Regions from separate parts of the Arthrobacter sp. K5 genome, predicted to be linked through region 1. Evidence: predicted binding sites of a transcription regulator. Region 1 holds the regulator's gene; each other region holds the start of a gene.
What was found. Region 1 encodes LexA, which represses DNA repair genes until DNA is damaged. Its sites were predicted from a motif close to TCGAACANNTGTTCGA; they were not measured.

Region 1 (4,416 bases):
GCCCAGAGGTTGTCCGCGCTGAGCCCGTGGCCGAGGTACTCCGCCAGGGCTTCCCGGAGCTCGGTGAATTCGCGGTCGGGGTACCGGTTGAGTCCGGTGGCTGCCTCGCTGACGGCCGCGGTGATGGCCGCCCGTACGTCGGCGGGCACGCCATGCGTGTTCTCATTGACGTTGAGCAGGATCGGAACGTCAAGCTGCGGGGCGCCGTAAGGGGACAGCCCCCTCAGGTTAGTCCGCAGGGGCAGTCGGTTCAGTCGCTCAAGCTGGTCAGTCACCTAGACAGTTTAAGTAACCCGAAGGGCTGGCCGGAAACTGTGACGGTTCCAGCGTACGGCAACGGCTTATTTGTTCGGCACGAACAGCTGCTGGCCGGGCATGACCTTCCCTGCCTGAAGGTCGTTGAGCTGGACGATGTCCACAATCACGTCCCGGGGGTCGCGGTCGGGGTCGACTTTTCCGGCGATGGCCCAGAGCGATTCACCGGGCTGCACGGTGACAGAAACGGTGGGCGTGACGGTCAGGCCACTGGCGGTGTCCGCAGCCTTGGCCGGCGAGTTCAACAGCCCCGTCAAAGACAAGATCAGGGCGGCAAGAAGAACAAGCGGCAGTCCGATGAGGACGATCCGGCCGCGGCGGGTGAGGCGCAGGCGTGGCGGCCTGCCTGGCCGGGACACTGCACAGGACTGGGGCACGGCAAGCGACTGGGGCGCCGCACGCAGCTCAGTCACCGCACGGGGCTGAGGCACCGCACGCGGCCGAAAGACTGCGCCGGGCTGGGAGTGCGGCGGGACTGCTGGTGAAGCCGACATTGCTGGTGAAGCTGAGACTGCTGATGAAGCTGACATGGCGTGAGCCCTCCTGGACCAAGTTGTACTGCCTCGCGTTCGAACAGACAGTTCGAACACCGGGCTGAGAAACCGTCCTCACTAGAACACATGTTCGAACTTTGCTTTTTCCAGTTTTAGCACCTATCACCGAATTAAGTCGAGACTCGCTAGAACAAATGTTTGAAAAAGCCCTATGGCTGGCCTACGTTGGAAATCACAGAACAACCACATCTGCAGTTGATCAGCAGGGTCTGACATTTTTCAGGCCGGAAGTTCCCGGCCACTGCAGCTACCGCGTCCGGGAGGAACGGAAAGGCGTTGGCGAACATGGCAGCACAGGCCTCTGACGGCAAGGCTCCCCAGCGCAGCCCGCGGTCTCAGCGGACCCCCAAGGGACTAACACTCCGCCAGAAGAAGATCCTGGAAACCATCCAGCGTTCGGTCAACGAGAACGGCTACCCGCCGTCGATGCGGGAAATCGGCGACACCGTCGGGCTGGCCAGCCTGTCCAGCGTGACCCATCAGCTCTCGCAGCTGGAAAAGCTTGGCTACCTTCGGCGTGACCCCAAGCGTCCGCGCGCCATGGAGGTCCTGATGCCGCTCACCCTGGACGCGGGGGCGCCGAAATCCGGCGGCGCGGACAAAGCCCCGGCCCTGGGCACGGCAGGCGCTTCCGTGTCCGAATTGCCCAGCGCAATGGATACCGCAATGGTTCCGCTGGTCGGCCGGATCGCCGCCGGCGGCCCCATCCTCGCGGACCAGATGGTTGAGGAACTGATGCCGCTGCCCCGCCAACTGGTGGGCCACGGCGAGCTTTTCATGCTCAGGGTCGCAGGCGATTCCATGGTCGACGCCGCCATCTGCGACGGGGACTGGGTGGTGGTCCGGCGGCAGAGCGACGCCGTCAACGGCGACATCGTTGCGGCGCTGCTCGACGATGAAGCCACGGTCAAGACTTTCCGGCAGCGCGACGGCCACACGTGGCTGCTGCCGCAGAACACGCAGTACGAACCCATCCTCGGCGACCACGCCGTTGTCATGGGCAAGGTGGTTTCCGTACTCCGCTCGCTGTAGCCGCCGGGCCGGAGGCCACCGCGGGCTTCGTCCCCGGAAACGTCCATCAGGGAGCGGGAATGTCCTTCAGGGAGCCTTGGGCCCCGGGCAGCATCAGCCCGGGGCTTCCTTAGGCCTGTGCGCCGGCGAGTCTTTCCAGTGCCGCGACGGCGGTCTTCCGGTCGGTCGTTGGCCAGAACGGCGGCAGCGCGGCCCGCAGGAACCCGCCGTAGCGTTCCGTGGAAAGCCTGGAGTCCAGCACCGCCACCACGCCCTTGTCATTCGTGGACCGAATGAGCCGTCCTGCCCCCTGGGCAAGCCGGATGGCCGCGTGCGTGGCGGAGACAGACATGAAGCCGTTGCCGCCGGCCTGTGCAACGGCCCGGGACCGCGCGGTCATCAGGGGATCATCCGGCCGCGGGAAGGGAATCCTGTCAATGACCACCAGGCGGCAGGACCCGCCCGGCACGTCGACCCCCTGCCACAGTGACATCGTGCCGAACAGGCAGGTATCGGGCTCGTCAGCGAACTGCTTCACCAGTGCCGTCATGGTGGATTCACCCTGGCAGAGAATGCTGACATCCAGCCGCGTGCGCAGGGCGTCCGCAGCTTCCTCGGCCGCCCGCCGCGAGGAGAACAGACAAAGCGCTCCCCCGCCGGAGGCACGGATGAGGGACTCGAGTTCGTCCAGCGCCTCAGGGGACGTGCCACGGCCCGGTTTCGGCAGGTGGCCCGCTACATAGAGGATGCCCTGCCTGGGGTAGTCGAAAGGCGACCCCACGTCGACGCCGGTCCAGCTCGGCGCGCCCTCCCCGACCAGGCCCAACCCGCCGGCCGCGGGTTCGAAGGCAGAGCCGATGGCAAGGGTGGCCGATGTCAGCACCACCGTATGCCCGGCGAACAGGCCTTCCCGAAGCCGGCCTGCGACGCTCAGCGGGGCGATGTTGACCAGCGCCGGGGCAGACTCGTCCGGCGCAGAGTAGCCCTGCTGGGGATCGAACGTGCTATTCCGGGAGAACCAGACCACCTCGCGGTTTTCCCGGGCGGCGATGAGCCGTTCGCAAAGCTCCAGAATCACCAGCAGGCGGGAGCGCGCGAGCTGCCGCCCGCCGTCGGCCGTTGTATTGCTGTCCCCCTTGGAATCCGACAGCGCCGCCCGGCACGCCTCACGAAGCTGGTCCACACAGTCCAGCTGCTCGTCGTTCAGGCCGTTGGGCAGCAGGCCGCTGGGAACGCCGGCGAGAGCCACCTCAAGGTTGGCGGCCGCTGTGTTGAGCGCGTCAACGGTAATGCCGGTGTGCTTGCGGGCGCCGGACGCTGCGGCGTGGACCATGGCCACCGACAGCTGCCCCGAAACCGCGCCGGTTACCCGGTCCTGGAGTTCGTGGGCCTCATCCACCACCACAACGTCATACTCCGGCAGCACCGCCAGGCCTTCGAAGGCGCTGACGGCCAGCATGGCGTGGTTGGTCACCACGACGTCGGCTTCCGTGGCGTTATGGCGGGCAAGCTCACTGAAGCACTCTTCGGCGAGGGGGCACTTCTGCGAGCCGAGGCATTCCATGGACGTGACTGACACCTGCCGCCAGGCCCGGTCCGTGACGCCGGGAAGCAGCTCGTCACGGTCGCCCGTGGTGGTCTGCTCCGCCCATTCGCGGAGCCGGACCACCTCCTTGCCGAGCTGCGACGACGGACCGCCCACCGCCGCGGCGAAGTGCGGGACGCTGGTGTCCTCGCCCAGTGAGAAGAGCTGGCCCTCCGAGGGTTCCTCGGAGGGAAAGCCGCCTTCGAGCTTGTGCCTGCAGACATAGTTGGCGCGGCCCTTGACCAGCGCAATCTTCACAGGCCGGTCGAGTGCCGGTTTGAGGCTTTCCAGGAGCCGGGGTAAGTCCCTGCCCACGATCTGCGTCTGCAGAGCGAGGGTGGCAGTGGACACGAGGGCAGGCTTGTTGCTCTCCAGGGAATGTGCAATGAGGGGAACCAGGTAAGCCAGCGACTTGCCGGTTCCGGTGCCGGCCTGCACCAGCAGGTGGTCGCCCGTTTCTATTGCGCGTGCCACCTGCCTGGCCATCTCGTGCTGGCCGCTGCGGCTTTGGCCGCCCATGCCCGCCACGGCACGGTCGAGCAGGTCAAGAACACGCTGCTCGCCGGCCGTGGCCGCGGCACCGGCGGCTGCCGCCCCGTCAGTCATCGGTGCTGAAGGATTCCAGTTCAGCCGCGAGGCCTTCCCGGACCATGACCACGGCGCGGGTGCCGCCCTCTTCGTGATCCAGGCTCAGGATCTCCGCGTCGGAGTCATGGAGCTTGCTGATCAGATCGCCCCGGTGGTACGGGACGAGCAGCTGCATCTTGACGTTCGGCCGCGGGATGGACTCGCTGATGGCCTTGAGCAGCTCGGCAATGCCCTCCCCCGTGCGTGCCGAAACCACCACGTGCCGCGGTTCGCGCTGCTTGAGCCGCTCCACCACAAACGGGTCGGCGGCGTCCGCTTTGTTCAGGACGATGATCTCGGGCACCTTGCGGGCGTCCACCTCGG
Region 2 (4,416 bases), 640 kb from region 1:
CCGTCCGGCACTTCAATTGGCACAGGGCGCCAGGGACGGCAGACTGAAGGGATGCAAACATTCCTTCCCTATCCCGATTTCCGGCAAAGCGCGGCCGCGCTGGACACCCCCCGGCTCGGCAAGCAGCGCGTAGAAGCGCTGCAGACACTCCGTGCGCTGGTCATCCCGGAATACGGGTGGCAGTCACACCCCGCTATCCGCATGTGGATGGGGCACGTGCCTGCGCTCACCATGTACGGCCTGGCCATGGTGGACGAATGGACCAAGCGCGGCTTCGACGACACCACCCGGGACAACATCCGAGAGTTCGCACCCCAGGCCGCGCACCCAGACTATGCCGCCAAGATCCTGCTTCCGCCGTGGCTCGGAGACCCCGACTTCCACCTGAGCCACCGCTCCAACCTGATCCGCAAGGACCCGCACTTCTACGAACAGGTGTTCCCCGGCACCGAGCACGGGCTGGAGTACGTCTGGCCGGAGCCCAGGCACGAGTTCCTGCCGGAGGATCCAGAGGGTGACGTGCTGTGGATTCTCCGCGAGCACGTCGGCCACGGCGACCCCGAGAAGCTGGTCAAGGTCGGTCTTCCTGCCGTGGGGCGGGCGGCGCAGGGTTCCGCCGTTGCTTCGGGCGGCGGGGCCGCTGGGTCTGGGGCCGGGGCCGGTTCGGGCGCCGGCGGGGACTCCGCGGACTCCGGGGACGACTACCAGTTCGTCTACGCTGAGGAAACATCGCGCCGTCCCGCCAAGGTCGCCCGGAAGGCCGCCCCCAAGCCGCTGGTCAAGAAGCCGTCCCGGAAACGGCAGCGCCAGGAGGCAGCCTTCTCAACACTTCCGGGCAAGTCCCCGGTAGCCGTGCCTTTCGACGGCGGCAGCAGGTTCGCCGTCGGAATGGTCGTGGGCCGTCCCATCACGCTCGACGACGGGCGCTTCGGCCGCAACTTCCAGCTCACGGACATCATCGACCGGTCGGAATTCGACTACCCGGCGCTGCTGCAGGACCCCCGCGTCTTCTTCCCCGTACCGGCGCTCTGAACCGCAGATGACTATCCTTCTGGCCGGCTGCGGCGATCTGGGCACCGAGGCGGGTTTGCGGTTCGCCGCAGCGGGGCACCGGGTGGTGGGCTGGCGCCGCTCGCCGGACAAGCTGCCGCCTGCGATTGAGGGCGCCGCCGCGAACCTAAGCACCGCAGAACTGCCGCCTGTCCCGGCGGACACCACCGCCGTCGTCATAGCGGTGGCAGCGGACGCGTCCACCGAAGAGGCCTACCGAAGCGCGTACCTGGACGGCGTGGCGCATGTGCTCGACGCTCTTGATCGAGACCGCGTTACCCCCGAACGCGTCCTTTTCGTCTCCTCCACGGCCGTGTACGGCGACGCCGGCGGCGGATGGGTCGATGAGAGCACGACGCCGGAACCCGGCGGATTCTCGGGCCGCATCATGCGTGAGGCTGAGGAGCACCTGCTCAAGCGGCTCCATGGAACCGGAACCACACCTGTCGTGCTCAGGCTTGGCGGAATTTACGGGCCGGGCCGCACGCGCCTCATCGACCAGGTTCGAACTGGCGCCGCCGTCATTCCTGACCAGCCCCGTTACACCAACCGCATCCACCGCGACGACGCCGCGGGTGCCATCGTGCATTTGTGCACCATGAACGCTGTGCCGTCGCCGGCCTATCTGGGGGTGGACAACGATCCAGCCGAGTTGGGCGACGTTCTGCGCTTCCTGGCGGCCGAATTGGGGTTGGACGTACCGCCGACGGATTCTCTGGGCAGCGGGCGGGGTGGCAACAAGCGGTGCAGCAACGCGCTGCTTCGGGATACAGGGTTTTCATTCAAGTACCCATCCTTTCGCGAGGGGTACCGCGACATTCTGGCCGGCGTCGGAGTTCGCCACCCATGAGTACACGCGTCGCCCAGGTGGAGATGCCGGTCAAATGACCGGGCCGAAAAAATTTTCAAAAGTTTTTCACGTTTAGTCCGAAGTGACGCTCCTCAGCCCTAAAAATGTCAGACCCCGCTGAGAGAGTTTCTCTATGGAAGCTATTGGGGAGCATGGAGCGCATAGCTCGGCGGGGACGAATGTCTCGGGCCTGGGTTCCGCGGCCCTGCTGCCTGGCCGCCGGCTGCGCAGCGTCCCTGCAGCTCCCCTTTCTGACGCACCGGCCAAGGACGTGTCCGACGGCGGTGCTGCCGCCGGCTTTGCAGCTGGCTCCGGCCCTGCCACTCCACACCTCGGCACGGACGGCCCGGAGTCAGCGGCCCTGTTGACCGCTGAACTGGCGCTGGCAACGACTGATCTGAACGCGTCACTGGCGCTGCTGGAGTCCGCCACCAGCTCGGCGCCGGAGGAGCTCGCCGCGGCCAACTTCCTTCAGGCGGCCGATTTCGCGGAACTGACCGAGAAGCTCTCCCGCCGCGTCGAACACCTGCAAGTACTCGCCGCCGCGGCAGTGGACCGGACACGGACCGAGGCGATCAACGACGCCGCGACCGCCAGCCGCACCGCCGGCTGGACCACAGGCTGGTGCACCGAACCCGGGCCTGTCCCGGATCCTGGCGCTCAGCCCTCCGAGCCGGCCGCCACCACGGCTGGAGCCTCTGGCTCCTCCTTAGCCGCTGCCGCCGCCCCCGCTCCAACCCCGGCGGCCTCTGCCTCTGCGGTGGCCTGGTCCCCGGCCGATGACGGAGCCCGAAACACCGCCGAGTTCCTCCGCACCCGGCTCCGGATCAGCACCCCCGAAGCACGCCGCCGCCTCGCCCTCGCCAACGCCACCCTCCCCCGCACCGGACTCGCCGGCCGGCCCATGCCACCAGAACGCGAAGAAACCGCAGCAGCCCTCACCACCGGAATCATCTCCTCCCGCGCCGGAACCACCATCACCACCGCCCTGGACAAAGTCCGCCACATCCCCCACCCCGCCCTGATCACCGAAATGGAACACAACCTCACCCAAACCGCGATCGAAAACGACCACGACTTCCTCACCCGCATCGCCCACCGCTGGATCGACGCCCTCGACCAGGACGGCACCGAACCCTCCGAAGAAAACCTCCGCCACCGCCAAGGCGTCTTCCTCCACCACAAACGCGGCGGCCTCCACCACCTCGAAATCCGCGCCACCACCGACCAATACGAAGTCCTCACCACCGTCATGAACACCGCCACCAACCCCCGCACCACCACCCCCAACACCACCTGCGGGAATACCGACAACGGCACCAGCGGTCATGGCGGTACCAGCAGTGACGGCTGTACCAGCAGCGCCGGCAGCGCCGGCAGCGGTGACGGCGGTACCGGCGCTGCTGGTACCGGCAGCGACGACGGTATCAGCGCCGCCGCTGCCGACCCCGACGCGGCCTTCACCGCCCCCACCCCGGAACCGGACCTGGACCGCCGCACCCTCGCCCAGCAACGCCTCGACGGCCTCGTCGGCGCGTCCAAGGCAGCCCTCGCCGCCGGCGCCCTGCCCACCACCGGAGGACTCCGCCCCCAAGTCATGGTCACCATCGGCTACCGGGACCTCCTCAACAGCATCCAAACCACCGCCAACCGCGGCCCCCGCTACGCCCCGAACACAAACGGCCCCGGTACCCGGCGAACAGACAGCCCCCGGCCAACACCCACCCCCTGGCAGGCCACCATCAATCCGCCAACAGGCCCGGACATCTGGCAAACCAGCGAATCCCAACCCGAGCCAGGCACCGACCCGACCAACTGGCAGACCAGCGAACCCGACACCCTGACAGGCAAACAGCCCGTCACCACGCTCCCCGGCATCAACTGGTCCGGCACTGACCTCTTCGCCACACCCCCCTTTAACGCACCCGCAAGCACACCACCCACCGGCAGCGGAACGTTCAACTACACCGGCCCCGTCACCGCTTCCACCATCCGCAAAATCGCCTGCGACGCCGACATCATCCCCGTCCTCCTCGGCAGCCAAGGACGGATCCTCGACATCGGCCGCACCGCCCGCATCTTCCCGCCCCACATCCGCAAAGCCCTCAACGCCCGAGACCAAGGCTGCGCCTTCCCCAACTGCACCATCCCCGCATCCTGGTGCGAAGCCCACCACATCACCTACTGGTCCCGCCACGGACCCACCAGCACCGACAACGGCGTCCTCCTCTGCACCCATCACCACCACTTAATTCACAAGGAACAGTGGAAAATCCACGTCAAAAACGGGGTCCCGTGGTTTATCCCACCGCCCCACATCGACCCCCGACAACAACCCCGACAAAACCACCACCACAAAACATGACTCTGCGGACAAGCGGTAGCCGGACCACCAAAAACAGAAGCGCCCAGCCCCCTAAACAAGGAGCCAGGCGCTTCGGTGAAACGATCCTTTGCAGCCGCTATGCGTCCTGCCAGCCACTGACTTCCGTGAAGGTAGCTACGAGAGTGCCCAC
Region 3 (4,416 bases), 1.9 Mb from region 1:
ACGGTGCAGGACCTGTTGGCCGTTCTGGACAAAGTTCGGGCTCAGGGCTGGTGCCTGCTGGACCAGGAGCTGGAGCTTGGGCTGATGTCCGTGGCCGCGCCTGTTTACCACGGCCCGAAGGTGGTGGCCGCCGTCAATGTATCGCTGCAGGCACAGTCTGTAGCCGCCAAGCCGGATCGCGAGGCCTACCTCGAATCCGTGCGGAAGGAAATCGTGGCCACGGCAGAACGAATTTCCTCGGACTTCTCCAGCGGACGGTAGCTGTACTCACCCGGTTGGTTGGTGACGCCGCCGAGGATCTGCGCGCCTTCCCACAACGGAGCTCAGAGAAAACCAGCAGTGAGCCTATTCCCGTTGGGGTCGTGAGCGGAAGTAGTGGTTGCGGCGGGGTTTTCGGTGGGGGTCGAGTTCTGGTGGGGGTTTGAACCAGGGGACTTCGTTGGTGATTTCGATGGTCCATAGTTCTTTGTGGATGAGGTGGTGGTGGTGGGTGCAGAGGAGGACGCCGTTGCCGGTGCCGGTGGTTCCGCCCCGTGACCAGTAGGTGATGTGGTGGGCTTCGCACCAGGGCGCGGGGATGGTGCAGTCGGGGAACGCGCAGCCCTGGTCCCGGGCCATGATGGCTTTGCGGATGTGGGGCGGGAAGACCCGTGAGGCGCGGCCGATGTCCAGGATCCGGCCGTCGCTGCCGAGGACGACGGGGATGAGGTCGGCGTCGCAGGCGATTTTGCGGATCGTGGCGGGGTTTACCGGGCCGGAGAAGGCGAACAGGGCGGTCCCGTCGCCGGTCCGGCCGGTGTAGCCCGGCCGGGGGCCCTGCACTCCTTGGAACGAAGGCGCTCCTTGGAACCACTGCGTGCCCTGCGAGGACTCCTGCGGCGGTGCTGCCCGGTCCTGCGGCGGTGCTGCCCGGTCCGGCGGCGGTGCGGCCCACTGTGCGTTGTGCCGTTGCTGGAGTTCGGCGAGGAGGTCGCGGTAGTTGATGGTGACCAGGATCTGGGGCCGGTGTCCGCCGTTGGCGGGCAGGGTGTCGGTGGTGAGGGCGGTTTGGCAGGCGCCGACGAGTCCGTCGAGTCTCTTCTGGCCCTGGGACCGGTGGTCCAGCGGGATTTCCGGGAGATCCGGGAGGTCCCAGCCGGCCGGGCCGCCCTGTTCCCCGGCCCCGGCACCGTCCGTCCCGTCACTGTCCGTCCCGGCACTGTCTGTCCTGTCGGTGCCGGTTGGGGTGCCGGGTGTTGGGGTGCGGGGGTTGGTGGCGGTGTTCATGGCGGTGGTGAGGGTTTCGAATTGTTCGGTGGTGGCGAAGATTTCCAGGTGCTGCAGGCCGTGTTTGGGGCGGCGGATGAAGGCGCCCTGGATCTGGCGGAGGGCCGGTTCGGAGGGTTCGGTCCCGTCCTGGTCGATGGCCTCGGCCCAGTGTTTGGTGACCCGGGTGAGGAAGTCGCCGTCGCTTTCGACGGCGGTTTGGGTCAGGGCGTGTTCCATCGCGGCGGTGAGGTCCGCGGTGGTGAGGTGCCGGGCCCGGTCCAGGGCCAGGGTGATGGTGCTCCCGGCGCGGGAGCCGATCCGGGCGGCGCTGACCGCGGCGGCGAGTTCTTCGTAGCGGGGCGGGAGCGGCTGCCCGCCGAACCCGGCCCGGGGCAGGACGGCGTCGGCCAGGGCGAGGCGGCGGCGGGCTTCGGCGGCCGGGATCCGCAGCCTGGCCTGCAGGAACTCGACAGTGGTCCGGGACCCGTCATCCCCCGGGCCCGGGCGCGCTGCGGCGGCGGGGCCGGGGACGAGGGGTGCCGCGGCGGTCAGCGGCCCGGTGAGCGCCGCGGCGCGGGCCCGGTCCACCGCGCCGGCGGCCACCACCTGCAGAAACTCCACGTGGCGGGAGAGCTGCTCGACCCGGTCCGCGAAATCCGCGGCCTGCCCGAAACCCCACAACGCCGTGTCTTCGGCGGTGATGGCGTTCGAGGCCAGATCAGCAAGGCTGCGGTCCACCACGTCCGCTCCGGAAGAAACGACCTGCAGGGCGTTGGCACCGGCAGAAGCCAACCCACTGGCACCGGGCCCTAAGGCCCGGTCTGCGGTGAATCCCCCCATGGCTTCCATGGAACCAGTCTGGTCCGGGGGTCTGACATTAAAAGCCCCGCCGGCCGAGGGGCCCAAAAAGTTTTTCGCGGACCACCCGAAGCGGCAGTCCAAAGCGTAAGCGGCCCGTCACCCTCCCGCCGCGCGCCCTTGGGCCATAGACTCTAGCCAACTACGTGTAGCAGCGCCGCTCCGTCCATCCGGCCGCTAAGGTCCGGAAACTCCAGGGGAGCAGGGCGCCGCTGCACCCGTTGGAAGGAAGTGGCGGGTGAAGCTGGGCATAGCGCGGGAGCGCCGGGAAGGCGAGCGGCGGGTCGCTGCGACGCCGGAAACCGTAAAGCAGCTGGCCGGACTGGGCCTGGAAGTGCTGGTCGAATCCCGGGCCGGCGTCTCGGCCGGGCATGCCGACGATGAATACCGCCAGGCAGGCGCCCACATCGTTGACGACCTCGATCCCGCCCTGCTGGATATCCTCGCCCATGTCCGGCCGCTGGAACTCCCGACGGCGACAGCCCTGAAACGCGGCGCCGTCACCGTGGGTTTGGCCTCGCCGTCGTCCGAACTCACCACCGTCAGGGTGCTCGCCGAAGGTGGCGTCACGTCCTTCGCGCTGGAACTCGTGCCGCGCATCTCCCGTGCCCAGTCCATGGACGCTCTCTCCTCGCAGGCCCTCGTGGCCGGCTACCGCTGCGTCCTCGAAGCTGCCATCCGCCTGCCCCGCTTCTTCCCGCTCTACATGACAGCGGCCGGAACCGTGCCGCCCGCGAGGGTGCTGGTGCTCGGCGTCGGCGTGGCGGGGCTGCAGGCGATCGGAACGGCTAAACGGCTGGGCGCCCGTGTGTCCGCCAACGACATCCGGCCGTCCTCCGCGGAAGAGGTCACGTCCATGGGCGGCACCTTCATCAAGCTGGACCTGGAGACGGCGGAGGCGGCCGGCGGATACGCCCGCGAGCTCACTGCCGACCGCGGCGCCCTGCAGCGGCAGTTGCTGGCGCCGCACGTAGCCGACGCCGACGTTTTGATCACGACGGCGGCCGTCCCCGGCAGGCGTGCCCCGCTTCTGGTGACCCGCGAGATGGTGCAGGGCATGCGCCCCGGGTCCGTCGTCGTCGACCTCGCCGCGGAATCCGGCGGCAACGTCGAGGGGTCCGTTCCCGGCCGGGACATCCACGTCCCCACCGCCGACGGAAAGGGGACCGTCACCGTCGTCGGCCTTAAGGACGCGCCCTCCGCCATGCCCACCGACGCCTCCCGGCTTTACGCGAAGAACGTCGCCAACCTACTGGCCCTGATGACCCGCGACGGGACGGTGGACCCGGATTTCGATGACGACGTGATAGCGGGTGCCTGCCTGACGCACGACGGCGTGGTGCGTCATCCGCCGACGGCGGAGGCTCTTGCGGCGCTCACGGGGGAGAACGCGCCCGGTGCCGCATCAACGGACGGACCACCCGGCGACACGGACACCGCAAGTGACACGGACCACGAACTCGCCGACGAGCTGGCGAACGGGCCGGAAAAGGCGTCGGAAAACGAAGGGGTGGTCTGATGGACGGTATCAGCCTGCTGACCATCACCGTGCTTGCGGTGTTTGTCGGCTTCGAAGTGGTGTCGAAGGTGTCCAGCACGCTGCATACGCCGCTGATGTCCGGTGCGAATGCCATTCACGGGATCATCCTGGTGGGTGCCATCATCGTCGCCGGGCAGGCCACGCACCCCTGGGTGCTCGCGGTGGCGCTGCTGGCGGTGGTCCTCGCCACGGCGAACCTTGTGGGCGGTTTCGTGGTAACGGACCGCATGCTGGAGATGTTCCGCGGCCGCAAGGAAAAACCGGCGAAGCCCGCCCCCGGGGTTGGGGCTCCGGGCGTCGCCCAGCCTGAAACCAAGGAGAACACGGAGGCCACGCGGTGATCCTCCTCGACCCCAACGTCACCGCCCTGCTCTACCTCGCGGCCGCCGTCTTCTTCATCCTGGCGCTGAAGGGCCTCAACTCGCCGCGCACCGCCCGCCGCGGCAACCTCATCGGCGCCTTCGGTGCGCTGGTCGCCGTCGTTACTGTCTTTTTCTCGACCCGGCTGGACAACGTCCCCCTGATCCTCGGCGCCATTGCCGTCGGTTCCGGTGTGGCCGCCCCCGTGGCCAGGCGCGTCAAGATGACCCAGATGCCCCAGCTCGTCGCCCTCTTCAACGGGGTGGGCGGCGGCGCCGCCGCCCTCGTGGCGCTGCTGGAACTGCCGCATGCGGAGGACGCCTGGGTGCGCGTCGCCGTCGTTTTCACCCTGCTGGTAGGGGCGGTGTCCTTCGCCGGCTCAGCCGTGACGTTCGCAAAGCTGCAGGAGC

Region 2: a site for LexA is predicted at 1,944-1,959, ahead of ABRP34_RS19190 (DUF222 domain-containing protein). Genes of this name have one in related genera too.
Region 3: a site for LexA is predicted at 2,151-2,166, ahead of ABRP34_RS13275 (DUF222 domain-containing protein). Genes of this name have one in related genera too.

The regions. Positions count from the first base shown of each region.
Region 1 is NZ_CP159279.1:4,841,182-4,845,597, reverse strand. It holds gene ABRP34_RS22045 (histidinol-phosphate transaminase) at 1-275, opposite strand, end outside; gene ABRP34_RS22040 (LysM peptidoglycan-binding domain-containing protein) at 342-692, opposite strand; gene lexA (transcriptional repressor LexA) at 1,155-1,901, shown strand; gene ABRP34_RS22030 (ATP-dependent DNA helicase) at 2,011-4,071, opposite strand; gene hflX (GTPase HflX) at 4,064-4,416, opposite strand, start outside.
Region 2 is NZ_CP159279.1:4,205,236-4,209,651, reverse strand. It holds gene ABRP34_RS19200 (MSMEG_6728 family protein) at 52-1,032, shown strand; gene ABRP34_RS19195 (NAD-dependent epimerase/dehydratase family protein) at 1,040-1,900, shown strand; gene ABRP34_RS19190 (DUF222 domain-containing protein) at 2,034-4,265, shown strand; gene ABRP34_RS19185 (hypothetical protein) at 4,363-4,416, opposite strand, start outside.
Region 3 is NZ_CP159279.1:2,943,783-2,948,198, reverse strand. It holds gene ABRP34_RS13280 (IclR family transcriptional regulator C-terminal domain-containing protein) at 1-261, shown strand, start outside; gene ABRP34_RS13275 (DUF222 domain-containing protein) at 346-2,097, opposite strand; gene ABRP34_RS13270 (Re/Si-specific NAD(P)(+) transhydrogenase subunit alpha) at 2,345-3,625, shown strand; gene ABRP34_RS13265 (NAD(P) transhydrogenase subunit alpha) at 3,625-3,987, shown strand; gene ABRP34_RS13260 (NAD(P)(+) transhydrogenase (Re/Si-specific) subunit beta) at 3,984-4,416, shown strand, end outside.